DNA from 3 places in the Idiomarina sp. UBA4520 genome. Region 3 is predicted to be linked to each of the others. Evidence: predicted binding sites of a transcription regulator. Region 3 holds the regulator's gene; each other region holds the start of a gene.

Region 1 (5,850 bases), on a different contig from region 3:
ACTCCAATTACTTAACATTCGTTCATTATTATAACGGATTCTATTTAATCATGCACATGTGTATGTAAAAGATTAGGCAACTAAATTCAAACATTTGTTCCAAATTGGTTGTCGAAATGGTTTTAGACCCCAATAATGAAGTTATACATTTAACGAAAAGAGGTGCGGCATGAAAAATGAGCTAGACACAAAACTGATGCTTGATGCTTACGAGAAAATTCAGACTCATGGTGAAGCTCGCCAGGGACGCCATTATTTAGATGGCATTGAAGCTTATACCGACCACGACGGCTATACGGTGTTTTTAGAAGGCTACGGTGTGACGCTGACGCTGCAGTTTCATAGCTCTTATCATCTGAATTACGAAAATCAGTCGCAGGTTGATAAGTTTATTAGAGCGGTTAAGAATATAGCCGAAGGTTACGAAACGCCAGGGTATGAACGATGACTGAACAAAAAGCCTATACGGCGATGGAGGAAGTCGCTCATGCATTGACGCATGGCATGGGTGCAGTATTAAGCATTGCGGCTTTGGTTGTCATGATACTTTGGTCCGTCGCGTATGGTGATGCTTGGCACGTGGTAGCAGCCAGCATTTACGGGGCTAGTCTTATTTTGCTTTACACGGCTTCGACGCTTTATCACGCGTTTCCATGGCCGAATATTAAGGCCGTTTTTCAGCAGCTTGATCATGCGGCTATTTATATTCTCATTGCCGGCACCTATACACCCTTTGCACTGATAAACTTACGCGGCGCCTGGGGCTGGACGTTATTGGGCATAGTCTGGGGCATAGCAATAGTCGGGGTTGTGTTGGAGCTCGCTATGACCAAACGCATTAAATGGCTGTCGCTGAGCTTATATTTAGGTTTGGGCTGGATGGCGCTTATTGCGATAAAACCCATGATAGATAATGTCGATTTCGGTGGCTTGATGTTATTGGTAGCAGGAGGGCTGGCTTATACTTTCGGCGTTATTTTTTATGTCTGGAAGTCACTGCCTTATCATCATGCTATTTGGCATTTGTTTGTCTTAGCAGGCAGTATTTTTCACTTCTTTTCTATTTTCTATTTTGTTTTGCCGCGACCAGAAATGATGGCAGCCAGTTAGGCTTAGGTAAACAAAGCGTTAAATACAAAAAGCCCCGCATTCGAAGCGGGGCTGTTTCTTATTTGCTAAACGTCTATTTAGCCTTTTGACTCGCGGCCAAGGCGTTTACGCTCGTTCTCTGTTAAAGCACGCTTACGAATACGGATAGATTCAGGCGTAACCTCAACCAGTTCGTCGTCGTTGATAAACTCAAGCGCTTGCTCCAGTGTGTACTTAATTGGCGGGCTCAGTGTTTGAGCGTCGTCTGTACCTGAAGCACGAACGTTGGTCAGCTGCTTACCTTTAAGGCAGTTAACAGTTAAGTCGTTCGAACGGTTATGAATACCAATAACCTGGCCTTCATAAACTTCGTCGCCGTGTGCTGCGAATAATTTACCGCGCTCTTGCAGGTTAAACAGTGCGTAAGTCAGTGCTTTACCCTGGGCGTTCGAAATGAGTACGCCGTTTACGCGTTGGCCAATAGTGCCGCCTTTGTGCGGGCCGTAATGGTCAAACGTGTGGTACATCAAGCCTGTGCCTGACGTTAATGTCATGAACTCAGTCTGGAAGCCAATTAAGCCACGGCTTGGTACTTCGAAGTCGACACGAACACGGCCTTTACCGTCAGGTGTCATGTTTGTCATCTCGGCTTTACGTAAGCCAAGTTTTTCCATGACTGCACCTTGGTGCTGCTCTTCAATATCAACCGTCAAAGACTCATACGGTTCCATTTTCTTACCGTCTTCTTCTTTGATGATAACTTCCGGGCGAGATACAGCCAGTTCGAAGCCTTCGCGGCGCATGTTCTCGATTAATACACCTAAGTGCAATTCACCACGGCCTGATACGCGGAATTTATCCGGGTTGTCCGTTTCTTCAACGCGAAGCGCAACGTTGTGAACCAGCTCTTGCTGTAAGCGTTCAAGAATTTGACGTGAAGTAACGAACTTACCTTCTTTACCCGCGAACGGAGAGGTGTTGACCTGGAACGTCATGGTAACCGTTGGTTCGTCAACGCTTAGAGGTTTCATTGCTTCAGCTGCGCCAACCGCACAAACGGTATCTGAAATTTTCAGTTCACCCAAACCGGTTATGGCACAAATGTCGCCTGCATGCGCTGATTCAGCGTCAATGCGGTCAAGGCCCAGGTAGTTAAATACTTTACCAATTTTACCGCTACGCTCTTTACCGTCAGCACCAACAATGGTCACGGGTTGGTTGACTTTCACGCTACCGCGAGTCACACGACCAATACCGATAACGCCAAGGTAGCTTGAGTAATCCAGCTGCGAAATTTGCATCTGTAAGTCAGCGTCAGGGTCTGCGTCCGGGTGGCTAACTTCATTGACGATAGTTTCGAACAACGGTGTCATGTTGTCGCCAACCGTTTCTTCTTCACGAGTCGCCCAACCGTTTAGAGCTGATGCGTAAACCACAGGGAAGTCTAACTGCTCATCAGTAGCGCCTAAGTTATCGAACAAGTCGAATACTTGGTCCATGACCCAGTCAGGGCGAGCGCCGGGACGGTCGATTTTGTTGATGACAAGAATTGGGTTCAAACCGTGCTCGAACGCTTTCTGTGTAACGAAACGAGTTTGCGGCATAGGACCGTCAACAGCGTCGACCACCAGCAATACGGAGTCAGCCATTGATAATACACGTTCTACTTCACCGCCAAAGTCAGCGTGTCCAGGAGTGTCCAGAATGTTGATGCGGTAGTCTTGCCAGTTAACGGCTGTATTTTTTGCCAAAATGGTAATGCCGCGTTCTTTTTCCAGATCGTTAGAGTCCATGATGCGCTCTTCGAGCTCACCACGACTTTCTAAGGTGCCAGATTGTTGAAGTAGTTTGTCGACCAGTGTGGTTTTACCATGGTCTACGTGCGCAATAATCGCAATGTTGCGAAGCTTATTGATATCAAATGCCTGAGTTGTCATTAAGAAAGCCTGTGTTTGTCGGTAGTGAGTGTAAACCCAACCCTTCCGACGGGGGTTTATGAAAAATAGCGGCGTATTCTACCTTCTTAGACTCTATTAAAAAAGACCTGATTGTTTTTTGTTCGCTATTTTTACTGAATAATCGGACAATAGTTTCGAGACTTACTGTGATCGTTTGCACCGTCATGGTGCGTAATGGGCTATAGTGGTGCGAATTTGTTGGTGCGAAATAAATGATTTTAAGCAACCTTTTGATTTATAAAGGAAAGTAAATTGGCATAAGCTTTGCTATACTGTGCCTGTTACTTTTAAAAAGACGCTGTCTACTGGAGGACAACATGTCAGCTGATAAGATTTTCGATACCATTAAAGAAAACGACGTAAAATTCGTCGACCTACGCTTTACCGATACTAAGGGTAAAGAACAACACGTCACTATCCCGGTGTCGCAAATCGATGACGACTTCTTTGAAGAAGGCAAAATGTTTGACGGCTCGTCAATTGCGGGCTGGAAAGGTATTAATGAATCAGACATGGTGCTGATGCCGGACAACGAGTCGGCAGTATTAGACCCGTTCACTGATGAAATGACCCTGAACATTCGCTGCGACATTTTAGAGCCTGAAACACTACAAGGTTACAGCCGTGACCCACGCTCTATCGCCAAACGTGCGGAAGAGTTCTTGCGCAGCTCAGGCATTGCCGATGAAGCTTATTTCGGTCCAGAACCAGAATTCTTCCTGTTCAACGATGTTCGTTTCCGTACCGATATGAGTGGTTCGTTCTACAAAATTGATGCCGATGAAGCTGAATGGAACTCGGGTCGTGAATATTCTGAAGGCAACATGGCGCACCGCCCTGGTGTTAAAGGCGGTTACTTCCCGGTACCACCGGTTGACTCAGCTCACGACATTCGTGGCACCATGAGTTTGGTTATGGAAGACATGGGCTTAGTGGTTGAGGCGCACCACCATGAGGTGGCGACAGCCGGTCAGAACGAGGTAGCGACCCGTTTCAACACCTTAACGACTAAAGCCGACGAGCTTCAGGTGTATAAATACGTTGTTCATAACGTCGCGCACTCTTATGGCATGACAGCAACCTTTATGCCTAAGCCATTAGTTGGTGATAACGGCTCTGGTATGCACGTACACATGTCACTGAACAAAGGCGGTGAAAACCTATTTGCCGGTGACCAGTACGCTGGTTTGAGTGAAACCGCGCTGTATTACATTGGCGGTATTGTTAAGCATGCTCGCGCGATTAACGCCTTCGCAAACGCATCAACGAACTCATATAAACGTTTGGTTCCTGGTTTTGAAGCGCCGGTTATGCTGGCTTACTCAGCGCGTAACCGTTCAGCGTCCATTCGTATTCCGTTGGTGTCTAGCGCTAAAGCCCGTCGTATTGAGGTACGCTTCCCTGATCCAAGCGCGAACCCTTACCTATGTTTCACTGCGCTGCTTATGGCTGGTCTTGACGGTATTCGTAACAAGATTCACCCGGGTGATGCAATGGATAAGGACTTATATAACTTGCCACCGGAAGAGGCAAAGGATATTCCGACCGTTTGTCATTCGTTAGAAATGGCGCTGGAAGCACTGGATAAAGACCGTGACTTCCTGAAGCAAGGTGGTGTCATGGACGATGACATGATCGATGCGTACATTGGTCTGAAGTACAACGAAGTTGAAACACTGAAGAAGACAACACACCCTGTTGAATTCGACATGTACTACAGTGTTTAACAACCTTTAGAGGGCGGTTTATACCGCCCTTTTTATTTGCACCAATATGGTGCATAAGCTAATCTTCCCTTGTGAACATTAACTCATTAATTAATCAGCTGCTGACCGGGATACTCGCTTTAGACGAGAGCCTCACTATTCGTTACGTTAATTCGGCAGCGGAGTCCCTATTTGATCATAGTGCGAAGCGTCTGCTTGGAGAGCCTTTCTCGACGGCTTTTTTTCAGTGCTCGTTAGCCAGTGAAACCATTGCCAATTGCTTTCATTATGAGCAAAGAGTGCTCAATACGGATGCGGAATTCGCTTTGCATTCAGGGCATCGAATTACCGTCGATGTGTGCATTCAGACCATTCAGGATGACGGTCAAACACTGTTGTTGATGGAGCTTCGCAAGGCGGACCAACTGCGCCGCATTAATCAGGAAGACCAACAGCGGAACCAATTGTTTGCTACCCAGCATTTATTGCGTGGTATGGCGCATGAAATAAAAAACCCATTAGGCGGACTACGCGGTGCGGCACAGCTGCTGGCGCGTGAGCTGAACGACGATTATTTAAAAGAATACACGGACTTAATTATCAGTCAGTCTGACCGTTTGCGTTTTTTGGTCGACCGTCTGTTAGGCCCTATGAAACCCGGCAAGCGAGAACGGGTCAATGTGCATGAAATAACGGAGCGCGTGGCGAAGACTTTATCTTATGAATACGGCGATGCACTGAGCATTGTTCGCGACTACGACCCGTCATTGCCGGACATTATGATTGTCGAAGAAAGCTGTGAGCAGGTGTTTTTAAACATTGCACAAAATGCAGCCCAAGCGATGAACGGCAAAGGGAAGCTCATTGTAAGAACCCGAGTTGAGCATCAGTTAACGCTTTTCGGAGAGCGTTACCGACAATGCGCTGTGGTTCACTTTATCGATAATGGTCCTGGCATTTCTGACGAGCTTCGTAACACTCTGTTTTATCCGTTAGTCAGCGGTAGAGCAGAGGGTACGGGGCTGGGACTGTCTCTGGCGCAAACCATTGTGCACCAGCATAAAGGCAAAATTGAGGTCAGCTCTGAACCGGGACGT
Region 2 (5,850 bases), on a different contig from region 3:
CAATTAATATTCATAATGCGATCAACACCACCCACCAGGAAGCCCTGAACAGTTCGGTTGTATTCGGAAATAATGACGAAGCGGTTTTCAATGTCGGTGATAGCCGGCCCGCCGGTTGCCATGCTCAAATCGATAATGGAAATAGCCTGGCCACGAATATGTGCAACACCTCTGACTAACGGGTTGCGCTGCGGCATTGCCGTTAACTTAGGACAAGGTAAAACTTCTCTGACCTTAAACACATTAATTCCGAAGCGTTGTTTCCCTGTTAACCTGAACAACAATAACTCCAGTCGGTTTTGTCCGACCATTTGTGTGCGCTGATTCACTGAATCGAGAATACTGGCCATGCTTCACTCCTGTAATATGGCAGGCTACCTTTGTTCGGCACGGTATTTGCTTAAACTACTATTAGCAAATATGTATTGGTCGAGCCGCCGAACTTTTGACGTTATACCGTTTTTTTTCGGCAGGCAGCCAGATAACCTTAGTAGATAACGTCAGGATATTTTTATGATAGTACGTAAATCGCTGTTGATCAGTTCGCTTTTTGCAATAACGATTTTGCTCTTGGGCTTTACCCCAAATAATGCGCTGGCACAAAGTAATGACGTACGCCTCGATTATAAGGCATTACAGACTCTGGCGCATGATTTTGTTCGCTCTCAGGTCAGCGCACCTGAAAGTGGTCGCATTGACGTTGTTGCGAATAACCTGGATCCCCGAATGACAGCAAAGCGATGTTCAGCGGCACCAGAGGTTGGCTTAGCGAGCAACGCAAGGTTAGATGGCTACACAACCGTAGAAATTAAGTGTGCTACCGCAAACGGTTGGCGAACCTATGTGCCGGTCAGAATTTACCGTTATAAAAACGTGGTCACCGCATCAGGTCCTATGTCTCCGGGCCAAATGATCAGCGACAGCGACTTAACCTTTGCCGAAGTCGATTTAAACCAAATACGCTCAAACGTTTATACAACAAAGGAACTATTGATTGGCGCCCGCGTCAAAAAGCGCATTGGCGCCGGTCAGGCAATTCGACCAAGCGATACCTGTCTTGTTTGTGAGGACCAAACGGTTACAATAGTTGCTAAAAATAAAGCATTAAGAATTACCGCTGACGGAAAAGCGTTAGCTGACGGCTTAAAAGGCGAATCCGTTGTCGTGAAAAACGCCCGCTCAGGCAAGTCGATAGAAGCGGTTGTGACAGGGCTGAACGAGGTTACCGTCAACCTTTAAAATACTTTACAAAAAAGTGGATTTTTTAGTTAAGTTTTTTCGGATATGGTCGATAAGTAACCGAGACTTACTATCTAGCGAGGCAACACAATGGCTATTAACATCAATAATGCTGGATTGAAAAACACCAGTATCGATAACAAATCAAGCAATCGCCAGGTTCAAAACGGCCAGGCGGGTAATTCTGCATCGGTTTCTCAAAAAGGTGGTGACGCGGTTTCTTTAACCAGCGAAGCGCAACAACTGGGCGGCTTGCAGGAAAAAGCCATGAACAGTAGTGGTATCGACCAAGCTAAAGTGGACAGAATTAAAGCAGAAATTGAAAGCGGCTCATACAAAATTAATGTTGAGCAGTTAGCCTCAAAACTTGCGCAGTTTGAATCTGATCTTTTCGCTGGCGGTAACGACGAATAATGACAGAAGTCGCGTCGGTCAACCAATTGCTTGATGACATGGCGGAGTCGCTAGATAGGCTGGCTTTGCTGCAACAGCGCGAGCTAAATGCCATTGTCGATCGCGAGCATGCAGACGTTCCTGCTATTACTTCCGAAAAAGAAAAAGCTCTGGCCGAAGTGACACGCCTCGACACTTTGTTGTCAGAGCACCCCGATAAAGACACGTTGAAAGAAGACCCTCAGTTAGCCACTGCAGTTGAGTCTATCAAGCAAACCCTTGCCAATATCCAGCACCAAAACCAAGTCAATGAGCGTGTGGTTCAGTCCACTCTGAACAGCATTGATCAGCTCAAGCAAAGTATTTTACAGTCAGCCCGCAAAGACTCTCTTACCTACAACAGTAAAGGCAAAATTCGTTAAAGAATTCTGCGTTTCAGCCGTTATAACGATTAGTACGTTTTAGTCCGTAGGGGTCGTTATGACAAAGCAAATTTTGACACTGGGTATTGTCCTTTCATCAATGCTGTTGAGCGGTTGTGCCGCTTACAACAACTTTGTGTACGATCAAAAGCACGTCGAATGGGAAACTCAAACGCCTGACACCTTTCCGGTATTAAACGCGGTTGGCTATGCGCCTATTGAAAAGCAATCAGGTGATTCGGCTCAAGTGAAAGATCTAAACGCTATGCGCGCCTCGAAACTCGCTGCGTACCGAGAGCTTGCAGAGCAAGTTTACGGACAACGGATTGCCGGTAGCAGTTCGGTGGAAGACTGGGCGTTAAATAACGACAGCTTTCAGGCATCGGTTGACGGTGTTATTCGCGGGGCCGAAGTCGTGAAAACCTACACTGTTGGCGAGTATTACGCGACAGAGTTGCGTTTAGACTTTGAGAAAGTGCACCGCTTGTATCAAAGCACCAACCGCCAGCAAAAAGTAAAACGTGTTGTTTATTATTAAGCGGCGCTTTTAAGTCATAATTTGGCAGGGTTCTTGCAGTTTATTTCAGAGAAAACCACAAAGACCGACAATAAATCGACACTTTGGATAAGACTGGGATACGACACATGAACTGGAAGACCTTGCTTTTACTCGCGTCACTTATTTTTCTTGCGTTTCCAAGCGACGCCCGCTGGATTGAAGCTCAGGGTACGGCGCGTATTGTTAACGGCGATGTCGAAAAGGCGCGCCAGCAAGCCATTGAAAACGCTCTTCAGCAAGCCCTACTCTCCACCGGTGGCAGTATCAGCAGTATTCAGCAAGTTGTCGACGGTGTATTAAGTAACACAGAAACCCAGTGGACCAGTCGTGGCAATGTTGATCAGGTCAGTATTGTTCGTGAAGAGGTTCGTGATGATCGTGTCGTGGTTCTATTACGTGCTGATATCTGGAACCGTGAAGGTGACTGCACCCGCAGTAGCTACAAAAATTCCGTCACTATTGTGCCGTTTGAGCTTCGTGATCGAGCCCATGGCACCTGGGGCCAAATTTGGGACATTGGTGAAGTTGCCGCTGAGCGCTTTTCCCGCACTCTGGGCGGTGTTGGCAGCCAAATTCATATTGCGCATACCTTGCAGCGTCACGCCGGTCTAAACAACGCTTTAAGTGGTCTGAACCTTGAAGAGTTAGGTCGTATGGCACGAAGTCTTGGGCTGGCTAATGACAGTCAGTTTGTGGTGTTTGGATTATTTGACGACCTGGCTATGATGAATACGGATTCAGGCTGGTTATGGTCATCAACGCCTGACCGCCATTACGCACTAACCCTTTATTTATTAGATGCAAGCACTGGCCAGCTGGTGACGCGTGCCCGAGTTGAAGACACTCAACCCTGGACGTTTGACCGCTCGGCAGCCGTTGATGTGGCTACTGCTAACTTCTGGGACGAACCTTTTGGCGCCGCTCTCGACAGTGGCTTAGAAGACCTGGCCGGTGGCGTGAAAGAAAAGCTTGTTTGTAAGCCAGTGCGAGGTCGGGTCATTGCGGTCGATGACAAAACCGTCCAGTTTAATTTGGGCGAACAGCATGGTGTGAACGTCGGCGATAAGTTAAAAGTTCTCCACCCAAGCCACTTTACCGACGACCAGGGCCGCTTCCGCCAAAAATGGGAAGTCAGCCAGTTTGAGGTGGAAGTTCAGCAAGTTCAACAAAGCACAGCTGTCGCTCGGCTAACCAGCGGCAAGATGTTGCATAACGTGCAGGTGAGAGACTGGGTTGTCCCCATTGACTAGGGGATGAAACCGTCTGCCGGTTCTGGCATAATTCGCGGCACGTCCCCGTAGCTCAGCTGGATAGAGCAATTGCCTCCTAAGCAATAGGTCGCAGGTTCGACTCCTGCCGGGGACGCAAGCCAACTCAGCCACGAATAAAAGGTATTTTCAGTAGGCCCCAAATTTTAGTTGTTACTGCCTGGTCACGGTATTCCTTCAGGCCAATATCAATGTTTTCTGAGCCCGCTTTAGGTGCGGGAGTGAAACTTTTGAAGAGGTGGTCCCACCAAGTCACACTAAACCCGTAATTGCTGTTGGTTTCTTCCTTTTCGACACTGTGGTGAATGCGATGCAATTCTTGCGTAATTAGAATTTTTCGCACCGCTTTTTCTAACGGCTTGGGCAGGGCCACATTGCCATGGTTAAACAGCGAACAGGCATTCAGAATAATCTCAAACACAATAACAGCAACACCCGGTGCACCTAGAGCGATAACCGCAGCGGCTTTAATAAAAAAGCTCAAAACAATTTCTACCGGATGGAAGCGCAAACCGGTCGTCACATCGAAGTCAGGGTCCGCATGATGCACCCGATGCAGCCGCCATAACAAAGGCACCCGGTGAAACAGCCGGTGCTGCCAGTAAATAGCAATATCGAGCGCAAGAATGCTTAATGTCACAACCAGCCAAAACGGCGCACCGCTTGCTATTGCGCTATGAAATACGCCCCAGCCGCTGTTTTCAGCCCATACCGCTACGCCAGTTAAACCAATGGGGGCAATAATTCTTAAAAGCACGCTATCAATAACCACAATGCCTAAGTTTGCCGGCCAGCGCTGCTTTCGACTGTAACGCGACCGGCGTTTAGGCAATGCATACTCCCACAACACCATGAGAATAAGCACACCCACAAATACGCTCAGTCGCCAGGCTGTTTCAGACATTGTCAGCTGCTCCCTTTTTTAAGGTTCGGTAACCCGCCACAATGCGGGTTATTGCTGTTATCCAGCAGGCCACCGCAAATATATACGCCAACACAGCAAAATGCTGAGGCCACAGACAAAATGCGACAAATGCCAGTATGGTTTCAAAACCTTCCGTTAAACCGCCCATATAGTGCAGTGACTTATTGGGGTAGGAAGGGTTCTCGATTCCCCGCTTCCCCGCCACGCTGGCAAATGCCAAAAACGTAGACCCCGTGCCCATAAAGGTCACCAGTAGCACTCCGGCTGCTACGGCGTGCTGCTCTGGAGATGCCAGTAAAAAACCAAACACCACCGCACTATAGAAAATAAAGTCGAGCACAATATCGATATAACCACCGGCATCGGTCAGTTGCGTTCGTCTGGCAACTGCCCCGTCGAGGCCGTCGGCCAGCCGGTTCAGTAAAATAGCAATAAGCGCAGCCGTGTAGTGTTCCAAAGCCAATAACGGCACAGCCAGTAACCCAACCACAAACCCGGACACCGTGACTTGGTCAGCCGTTACGCCCAGCCTCACCAACAGTCGGGCCGGAACATCCAGCACAGCACGAGTTATGGGTAATAATTTAGGATCAATCATCCACTATCTCTTTGTCTCCATTCACCGTTAAAATACGCCCATGAGCATCGGTGCGATCATGCGTGACCAACAGCGTGGGTATCTTGTTTTCTTTCAACTGTTGGAAGGTCCAGTCTCTTACTTCTTCCCTCAAATTAGCATCAAGTGCCGAAAACGGCTCGTCCAACAACATGGCTTTTGGCTCTGCCAGTAACGCGCAAAGTAACGAAATTCGGGAATACTGGCCGCCACTTAAGCTATGCGGGTAATGGTCCCATTTGTCGTTTAACCCCAGCGTACTCAGCATGGACATTGCTTTTTCAGCTTGCGCTTTGCGATTGAGGGTTGAGCGAGGCTTTTGTGCGAACAGGCAATTCTCGGCAACCGTCATATGCGGAAACAAGCCGCCTTTTTGAAACATCATGCCCATTCGCCGTTGCGCTATTGATAGCTGACCAATGTCGTTG
Region 3 (5,850 bases):
GGCGTAGGAAAGAGCGGTTTCAGCCCGCTCCCGATCGCCTTCGTCCATCGACTTTAAGACTTCCTGATACACTGGCTCGGGCAAACCACGTAACACGTAAGCTAGGTCATCGGTATCCATGCCTTCAGTCGCGGCGGCCAGATTTTCCGGCGCCATCTGACGAATAATGTCTTTCTGAACCTCTTCGTTCAGTTCTTCAAGAATTTCGCCGTGCTCGTCAATGTCGACAAGCTTCCAGATTTTCGAACGGCTTTTCGGTGGCGACGACTCCAGAAGTAAGGCAACGTCGCAGGCAGGCATGTTGTGAAGCATGCGTCGAGCGGCCACGAACATACCATCGGCTAACGCTGAGTTAACCTCCTGAATTCTTTGCATGGCATATTCTTTATCGGACAGCTCGGCTATCATGTGTTACTCGTTTTCCTCAAAGCGATCTTCGAACAATTCACTTACTGCTACTAATGCGTCTTCTGCGTCATCGCCTTCAGCACAAACCTCAACCGACTTGCCCTGTTGACTGGCAAGTAGCATTAAACACATAACACTTGCTGCGTTAACACACTGCTCGCCTTGCTGAACGGTAATTTCAGATTTGAATGACTGCGTGAGCTGCGCAAGTTTAGTGGCTGCCCGAGCATGAAGTCCTAGTTTATTGCGTATAACAAGTGTCTTGCAAGCTTTAGTCATGCTGCTTTAACTCCCGATGACGGACTTGAACTTTCACCGATTTTTGTTCAAAACGCTCTGCTAACTGCTGAGAAATATAAACGGAGCGATGCTGCCCGCCAGTACAGCCTGTAGCAATCGTTAAGTAGCTGCGGTTGCTGCGCTGAAAGTGTGGCAGCCAGGTTCCCAAAAAGTTTTCGAGCTGATAAATAAACTTAGTCACTAACGGCTGTTGTCGGAAATAATGCTGCACATCCGGGTCTAACCCCGTGAGCAATTTGAGCTCGGGTTGCCAGTGCGGATTAGGCAATATGCGAGCGTCAAACACAAAGTCGGCGTCTTTAGGCAGCCCGTACTTAAAACCAAAGGACTGAAAGACGATAATCAGTTTTTTATCTGCTCTGCCTAATACACGCTCTCGCACCTCTTCGCTAAGTTGATGCAATGACAAGTCGCTGCTGTCGAGGCGCCAGGTAGCGCGCTCCATAATGGGCTCTAACAATTTAAGCTCGGCTTGTAATGCATCAACCAGAGGTAACTCTTTTTGCGACAGCGGGTGCAACCGGCGTGTTTCACCAAATCGCTTAAGCAGGGTGTTGTCGTCGGCATCAATAAATAGCACTTCGGGTTCAACCCCTTTGGGTAGAAAATTCAGTGAATCGAGCAGCTCTTCTGAATGCTCTGGCAAGTTGCGAACGTCAATGCTTATGGCAATTTTAGAATACTGTTCCATGACCGCATGGACCAGTGTTGGTAGTAGGCTAATGGGTAAGTTGTCGACACAGTAAAAGCCAAGATCCTCGAGTACTCGAAGGGCGATAGTTTTACCCGATCCCGAGCGACCACTGACAATAATCAGTTGCATGGCTTATCTTCACCTTCCCCAATAAATAGTTGATAAAGTGCGTTGTCTGTATCAGCGTTGCGAAGTGCTCTGGTGCAATCTTTGTCGTTCATGCGACGTGCAACTGCGGCCAGTGTCTGTAAATGGTTTTCATGCTCTGACTCAGGCACTAACAGCGCAAAAACAATATCAACCGGCTGGTTATCAATAGCGTCAAATTCAATCGGCTCATCCAACGTCAATAATACGGCAACCGGATGGCTGGCTTTAGCGAGTCGTCCATGGGGTATCGCAATACCTAAACCAATGCCGGTACTTCCCAAGCGCTCGCGATTTATAAGGCTTTCAAAAATGTCATGACGGGTAATGCCTGACAGTTTCGGCGCAACAATTTGGCTAATGGTCTCTAATAACCGCTTTTTACTTGCACCCTCGACTGCACACTTGGTGCAGTCGGGGCTTAACAACTCACTTATTTGCATGGACTAATGCTTTTTCATTTTTTCTTTGTGTTTAATAACCTGACGGTCGAGTTTGTTGATTAAGCCGTCAATCGCTGCGTACATATCATCGTGAACAGAGTCAGCAAAAATTTCGCCGCCGTTCAAATGCACGGTAGCTTCTGCTTTTTGATTCGTTTTTTCAACATTAAGGATGACGTGAACGTTGGTTATATGGTCAAAATGGCGCTCTAACTTAGCAAATTTTGTATCCACATACTCACGCAGAGACTCAGTGATATCGATATGATGACCAGTAAGATTAATTTGCATAACGTCTTCCTTCTGCAGTTTACAAGTTATAAAAGACTCTTGCGTTGACTCGATGAGGGAATATTCAATGATTCCCGGTACTTCGCAATTGTCCTCCTCGCTACTTTGATGCCTTGCTCGGCTATCAGTTCAGCGATTTTGCTGTCGCTTAATGGTTTGCTACGATTTTCTGCAGCGACCAACTTCTTAATTAAAGCACGTATTGCGGTACTTGAACACTCACCTCCACCTTCTGTACTGACATGGCTAGAGAAAAAGTATTTCAGTTCAAAAATGCCTCTTGGGCAATGTAAAAACTTCTGCGTTGTCACTCGTGAAATAGTACTTTCATGCATTTCTACCGCTTCGGCGACATCGTTGAGTACCATAGGCTTCATTGCCTCTTCGCCGTACTCAAAAAAGCCTTGCTGGCGCTGGACAATGCAGTTGGCAACTTTCAGCAGTGTTTCATTACGGCTTTCGAGGCTTTTAATAAACCAACGAGCTTCTTGCGTATGGTTTTTAATATACTGACTGTCTGCCGAGGACTTCGCCGCTTTACTCAGTGCCGCGTATTCTTCATTGACCTTTAATTTAGGTACGCTATCGGGGTTTAATTCGACCACCCAGCGGCCATTCTTTTTCATGACTGCAACGTCAGGAATAACGTACTCGACTTCTTGCTGAGCAACTTGTTCGCCCGGGTGTGGGTGCATTTGCTGAATTAGGCGCATGACTTCTCGTAAGTCGTTTTCTGATAGCTTCAGCTTGCGCTGAATATTGCGAAAGTCGCGGTTGCCTAACAAGTCCATATGATCGCAAACAAGGGTTAGGGCGTCATATTTGAAGGGCGTGCGGTCATCCAGTTGTCTTAACTGAATGGCGAGACACTCACTAACTGTGCGCGCACCAACTCCGACAGGGTCGAAATGTTGAATGCGCTTGAGTACCATGCAAACTTCTTCCTCGCCAACCTCGGGTAGGCGCACAGACTCTATAATGTCGTCGATATCTGCGGTTAAATAACCGTTGTCGTCAATAGCCTCAATAATGGCTTCGCCAATGGCGGTGTCTTCCTCAGAAAAGTGTGAGAGCTGCATTTGCCAAATGAGATGATCCTGCAGAGATTCGCTGGTTGAGCCTTGGTAAACCTCGTAGTCGCCGTCGTACGACTTACTGCTCGATGCTGCGCCATTGACTGGCGTAGATGACGAATAAGTATCGTCCCAGGTACTGTCGACAGGCAGATCTTCCGGCATTTCCTGAGTTTTAATAACGTCGGATGTTTCTCGTTGGCTGTCGTCTTTATGTAAGGAGTTTACATGATCCGCGCTGTCGCTGTCCTGGGACTGCTCACTCTCGACTTCTAACAATGGGTTATTGTCCAGAGCGTCTTGAATCTCTGCCTGTAAGTCGAGCGAAGAGAGCTGCAGCAAGCGTATAGCTTGTTGTAACTGAGGCGTCATGGTCAGTTGCTGACCAATTTTTAGCTGCAGACTTTGTCTCATGGTTATCGTCCCGGTATCACATTAAAGGGTGAACTGCTCACCGAGGTAAACGTCTTTAACCTGTTGATTCGATAATATACTTTCTGCATCTCCGCTGGCAATAAGTTCTCCGTGGCTAACAATATACGCGTGTTCACAAACGGACAGCGTTTCTCTGACATTATGATCGGTAATAAGTACACCAATACCACGCTGCTTCAAATGTTCAACAATTTTCTTAATATCGATAACCGAAATAGGGTCAACGCCTGCGAAAGGCTCATCTAACAGAATAAACGTGGGCTCAGCAGCTAATGCGCGGGCGATTTCAACGCGGCGCCTCTCGCCGCCAGATAAACTCATGCCCAGGCTATTAGCGATATGCCCAATATTAAACTCTTCCAGCAGCGAGTCGAGCTGCTCTTCGCGCTCGTTTGCAGAGAGCTCTTTGCGAGTTTCTAAAATAGCCATCAAGTTATCACGCACGGTCAATTTTCTGAAAATAGACGCCTCTTGCGGTAAGTAGCCAATTCCGCGGCGAGCACGCTCGTGCATCGGCAGGGCGGTTAAGTCGTCTTTATCCAGTAAAATCTGGCCTTTGTCGCTGTTGATCAAGCCGACAATCATATAGAAGGTTGTTGTCTTCCCTGCGCCATTTGGGCCTAACAGCCCAATAATTTGGCCCTGACTGACTTCCAGACTAACGTCTTTTACAACCTGACGACGCTTAAAGCTTTTGGCGAGATGTTTAACTCGTAAGGTTGCCATATTAAGGGTTCTCGTTATCGTTTTTGTCGTCTTTTGTTTTCGGCGTAAATATCGTAATCACGCGTCCGTTATCGGTATCAGAACTGCTTGCCGAGATGGTTTGCTCAGCCAAGTCATAAACAATAGTATCGCCACTTGAACTACTGGTACCTTGCGAAATTTTTGCATCGCCACTGAGTTCAAGCCGCTGCTCAGTCTGGAAGTAGGTTATCTTATTGGCTTGAGCACTAATTTCATTTCCGTTTTCCAGCGTTTGTGTATAGGTTGCCGGAGAGCCTTCCGCAATAAAGGTGTCTGCTTGTTCACCGTTTTCACTGGCAGAGGCTTCAAGTCGGTCAGCGTTAATAAGCAAGGTACCTTGCCGAATGATAACGTTATCAGTCAGTACTAGCTTATTATTCTTGATGTCGAACTGCTCGTGGCTCGACTCGACTTCCATCGGCTTTTTAAAGTCAGCTTTTCCTTGCGCCATAACAGCCAAAGGAAGCACTAATAGCGCCAGGAAGCTAAGACTTTGGCTGGAAAACCGTTTTAACATGTCGTTTTAACTCCATTATTTCTGCGCTCATGTCGGCGCTTAAACCATCACCACGAACGACCACTTGTGGCCCTCGCATTATTACTGGGTATTCAGTACTCATGGACTCATTGGCTAAGTCTATAACCAGGTATTCTGTCATGATGCGTTGTATTGGTGAACTTTCCTGCAAAGCCTGTATCTCGACACTGCGCTCCAGAATCAGCGTTTTGTCATCGTAAAAGGTACCTTGCTCCGCACTGACTTGCCAGGTTTCAGTACCGTCTTGTGAAAAAACGGAATACTTTGGCTGTTTCAGTTCGGTCAAACCAATTTGGTTGTAGTGTGCCATTTCTTCAGAGCGAATTTGGTGCGCCAAAGCACCATCACTCTCAAATATCTTGGTCTCAAGGCCGTAGGCCGTAAAGTCCGGCTGCATCAACTTTGTCGCAGTAGCAGCGCCTTCTTCGCCGTCATCACTAAAAGGACGCAGCACAAGTAAGAGTCCTAAGCCAAACAAAAGGACAATAATACCGACGATACGCCAATTCACACACTGGCTCCTTTGGCGTCATGCAAAAGCCCCTGGCTCAACATAATTAAATCGCATACTTCACGTACGGCACCAAAACCGCCAGCGCACCGGGTAATATATTGTGCCTGTTGCTGAACAGACGGGTGTGCGTCTTTCACCGCTACGCCAATGCCTGCCTGTTGTATTAGTGCAAGATCCGGCGTGTCGTCACCCACATAAGCGGTTTGTTCCGCACTTAAGTTGTGTTGAGACAGAAGCTCGTTGAACGCCTGGGTTTTATC

Evidence for each region. The regulator sigma-54, encoded in region 3, starts transcription at its own class of promoters, with help from an activator protein. The targets are predictions, from matches to a motif close to GTTGGCACGNNNNTNGNNT.
Region 1: the regulator sigma-54 is predicted to act here: its motif matches at 3,299-3,317, upstream of glnA (glutamate--ammonia ligase).
Region 2: the regulator sigma-54 is predicted to act here: its motif matches at 2,613-2,631, upstream of B3850_RS07200 (flagellar assembly protein FlgT).

What each region holds. Positions count from the first base shown of each region.
Region 1 is NZ_DGMK01000022.1:47,803-53,652, forward strand. It holds gene B3850_RS11130 (DUF3081 domain-containing protein) at 170-448, shown strand; gene trhA (PAQR family membrane homeostasis protein TrhA) at 445-1,110, shown strand; gene typA (translational GTPase TypA) at 1,188-3,026, opposite strand; gene glnA (glutamate--ammonia ligase) at 3,365-4,774, shown strand; gene glnL (nitrogen regulation protein NR(II)) at 4,846-5,850, shown strand, end outside.
Region 2 is NZ_DGMK01000015.1:31,014-36,863, reverse strand. It holds gene B3850_RS07225 (chemotaxis protein CheV) at 1-350, opposite strand, end outside; gene flgA (flagellar basal body P-ring formation chaperone FlgA) at 514-1,239, shown strand; gene flgM (flagellar biosynthesis anti-sigma factor FlgM) at 1,330-1,653, shown strand; gene B3850_RS07210 (flagellar protein FlgN) at 1,653-2,054, shown strand; gene B3850_RS07205 (LPP20 family lipoprotein) at 2,113-2,592, shown strand; gene B3850_RS07200 (flagellar assembly protein FlgT) at 2,700-3,863, shown strand; tRNA gene B3850_RS07195 (tRNA-Arg) at 3,905-3,978, shown strand; gene B3850_RS07190 (sterol desaturase family protein) at 3,988-4,785, opposite strand; gene B3850_RS07185 (CDP-alcohol phosphatidyltransferase family protein) at 4,778-5,404, opposite strand; gene B3850_RS07180 (ATP-binding cassette domain-containing protein) at 5,397-5,850, opposite strand, start outside.
Region 3 is NZ_DGMK01000004.1:152,100-157,949, reverse strand. It holds gene mgtE (magnesium transporter) at 1-408, opposite strand, end outside; gene B3850_RS02135 (HPr family phosphocarrier protein) at 412-687, opposite strand; gene rapZ (RNase adapter RapZ) at 680-1,531, opposite strand; gene ptsN (PTS IIA-like nitrogen regulatory protein PtsN) at 1,522-1,992, opposite strand; gene hpf (ribosome hibernation promoting factor) at 1,996-2,283, opposite strand; gene B3850_RS02115 (RNA polymerase factor sigma-54) at 2,310-3,770, opposite strand; gene lptB (LPS export ABC transporter ATP-binding protein) at 3,792-4,517, opposite strand; gene lptA (lipopolysaccharide transport periplasmic protein LptA) at 4,519-5,055, opposite strand; gene lptC (LPS export ABC transporter periplasmic protein LptC) at 5,024-5,587, opposite strand; gene kdsC (3-deoxy-manno-octulosonate-8-phosphatase KdsC) at 5,584-5,850, opposite strand, start outside.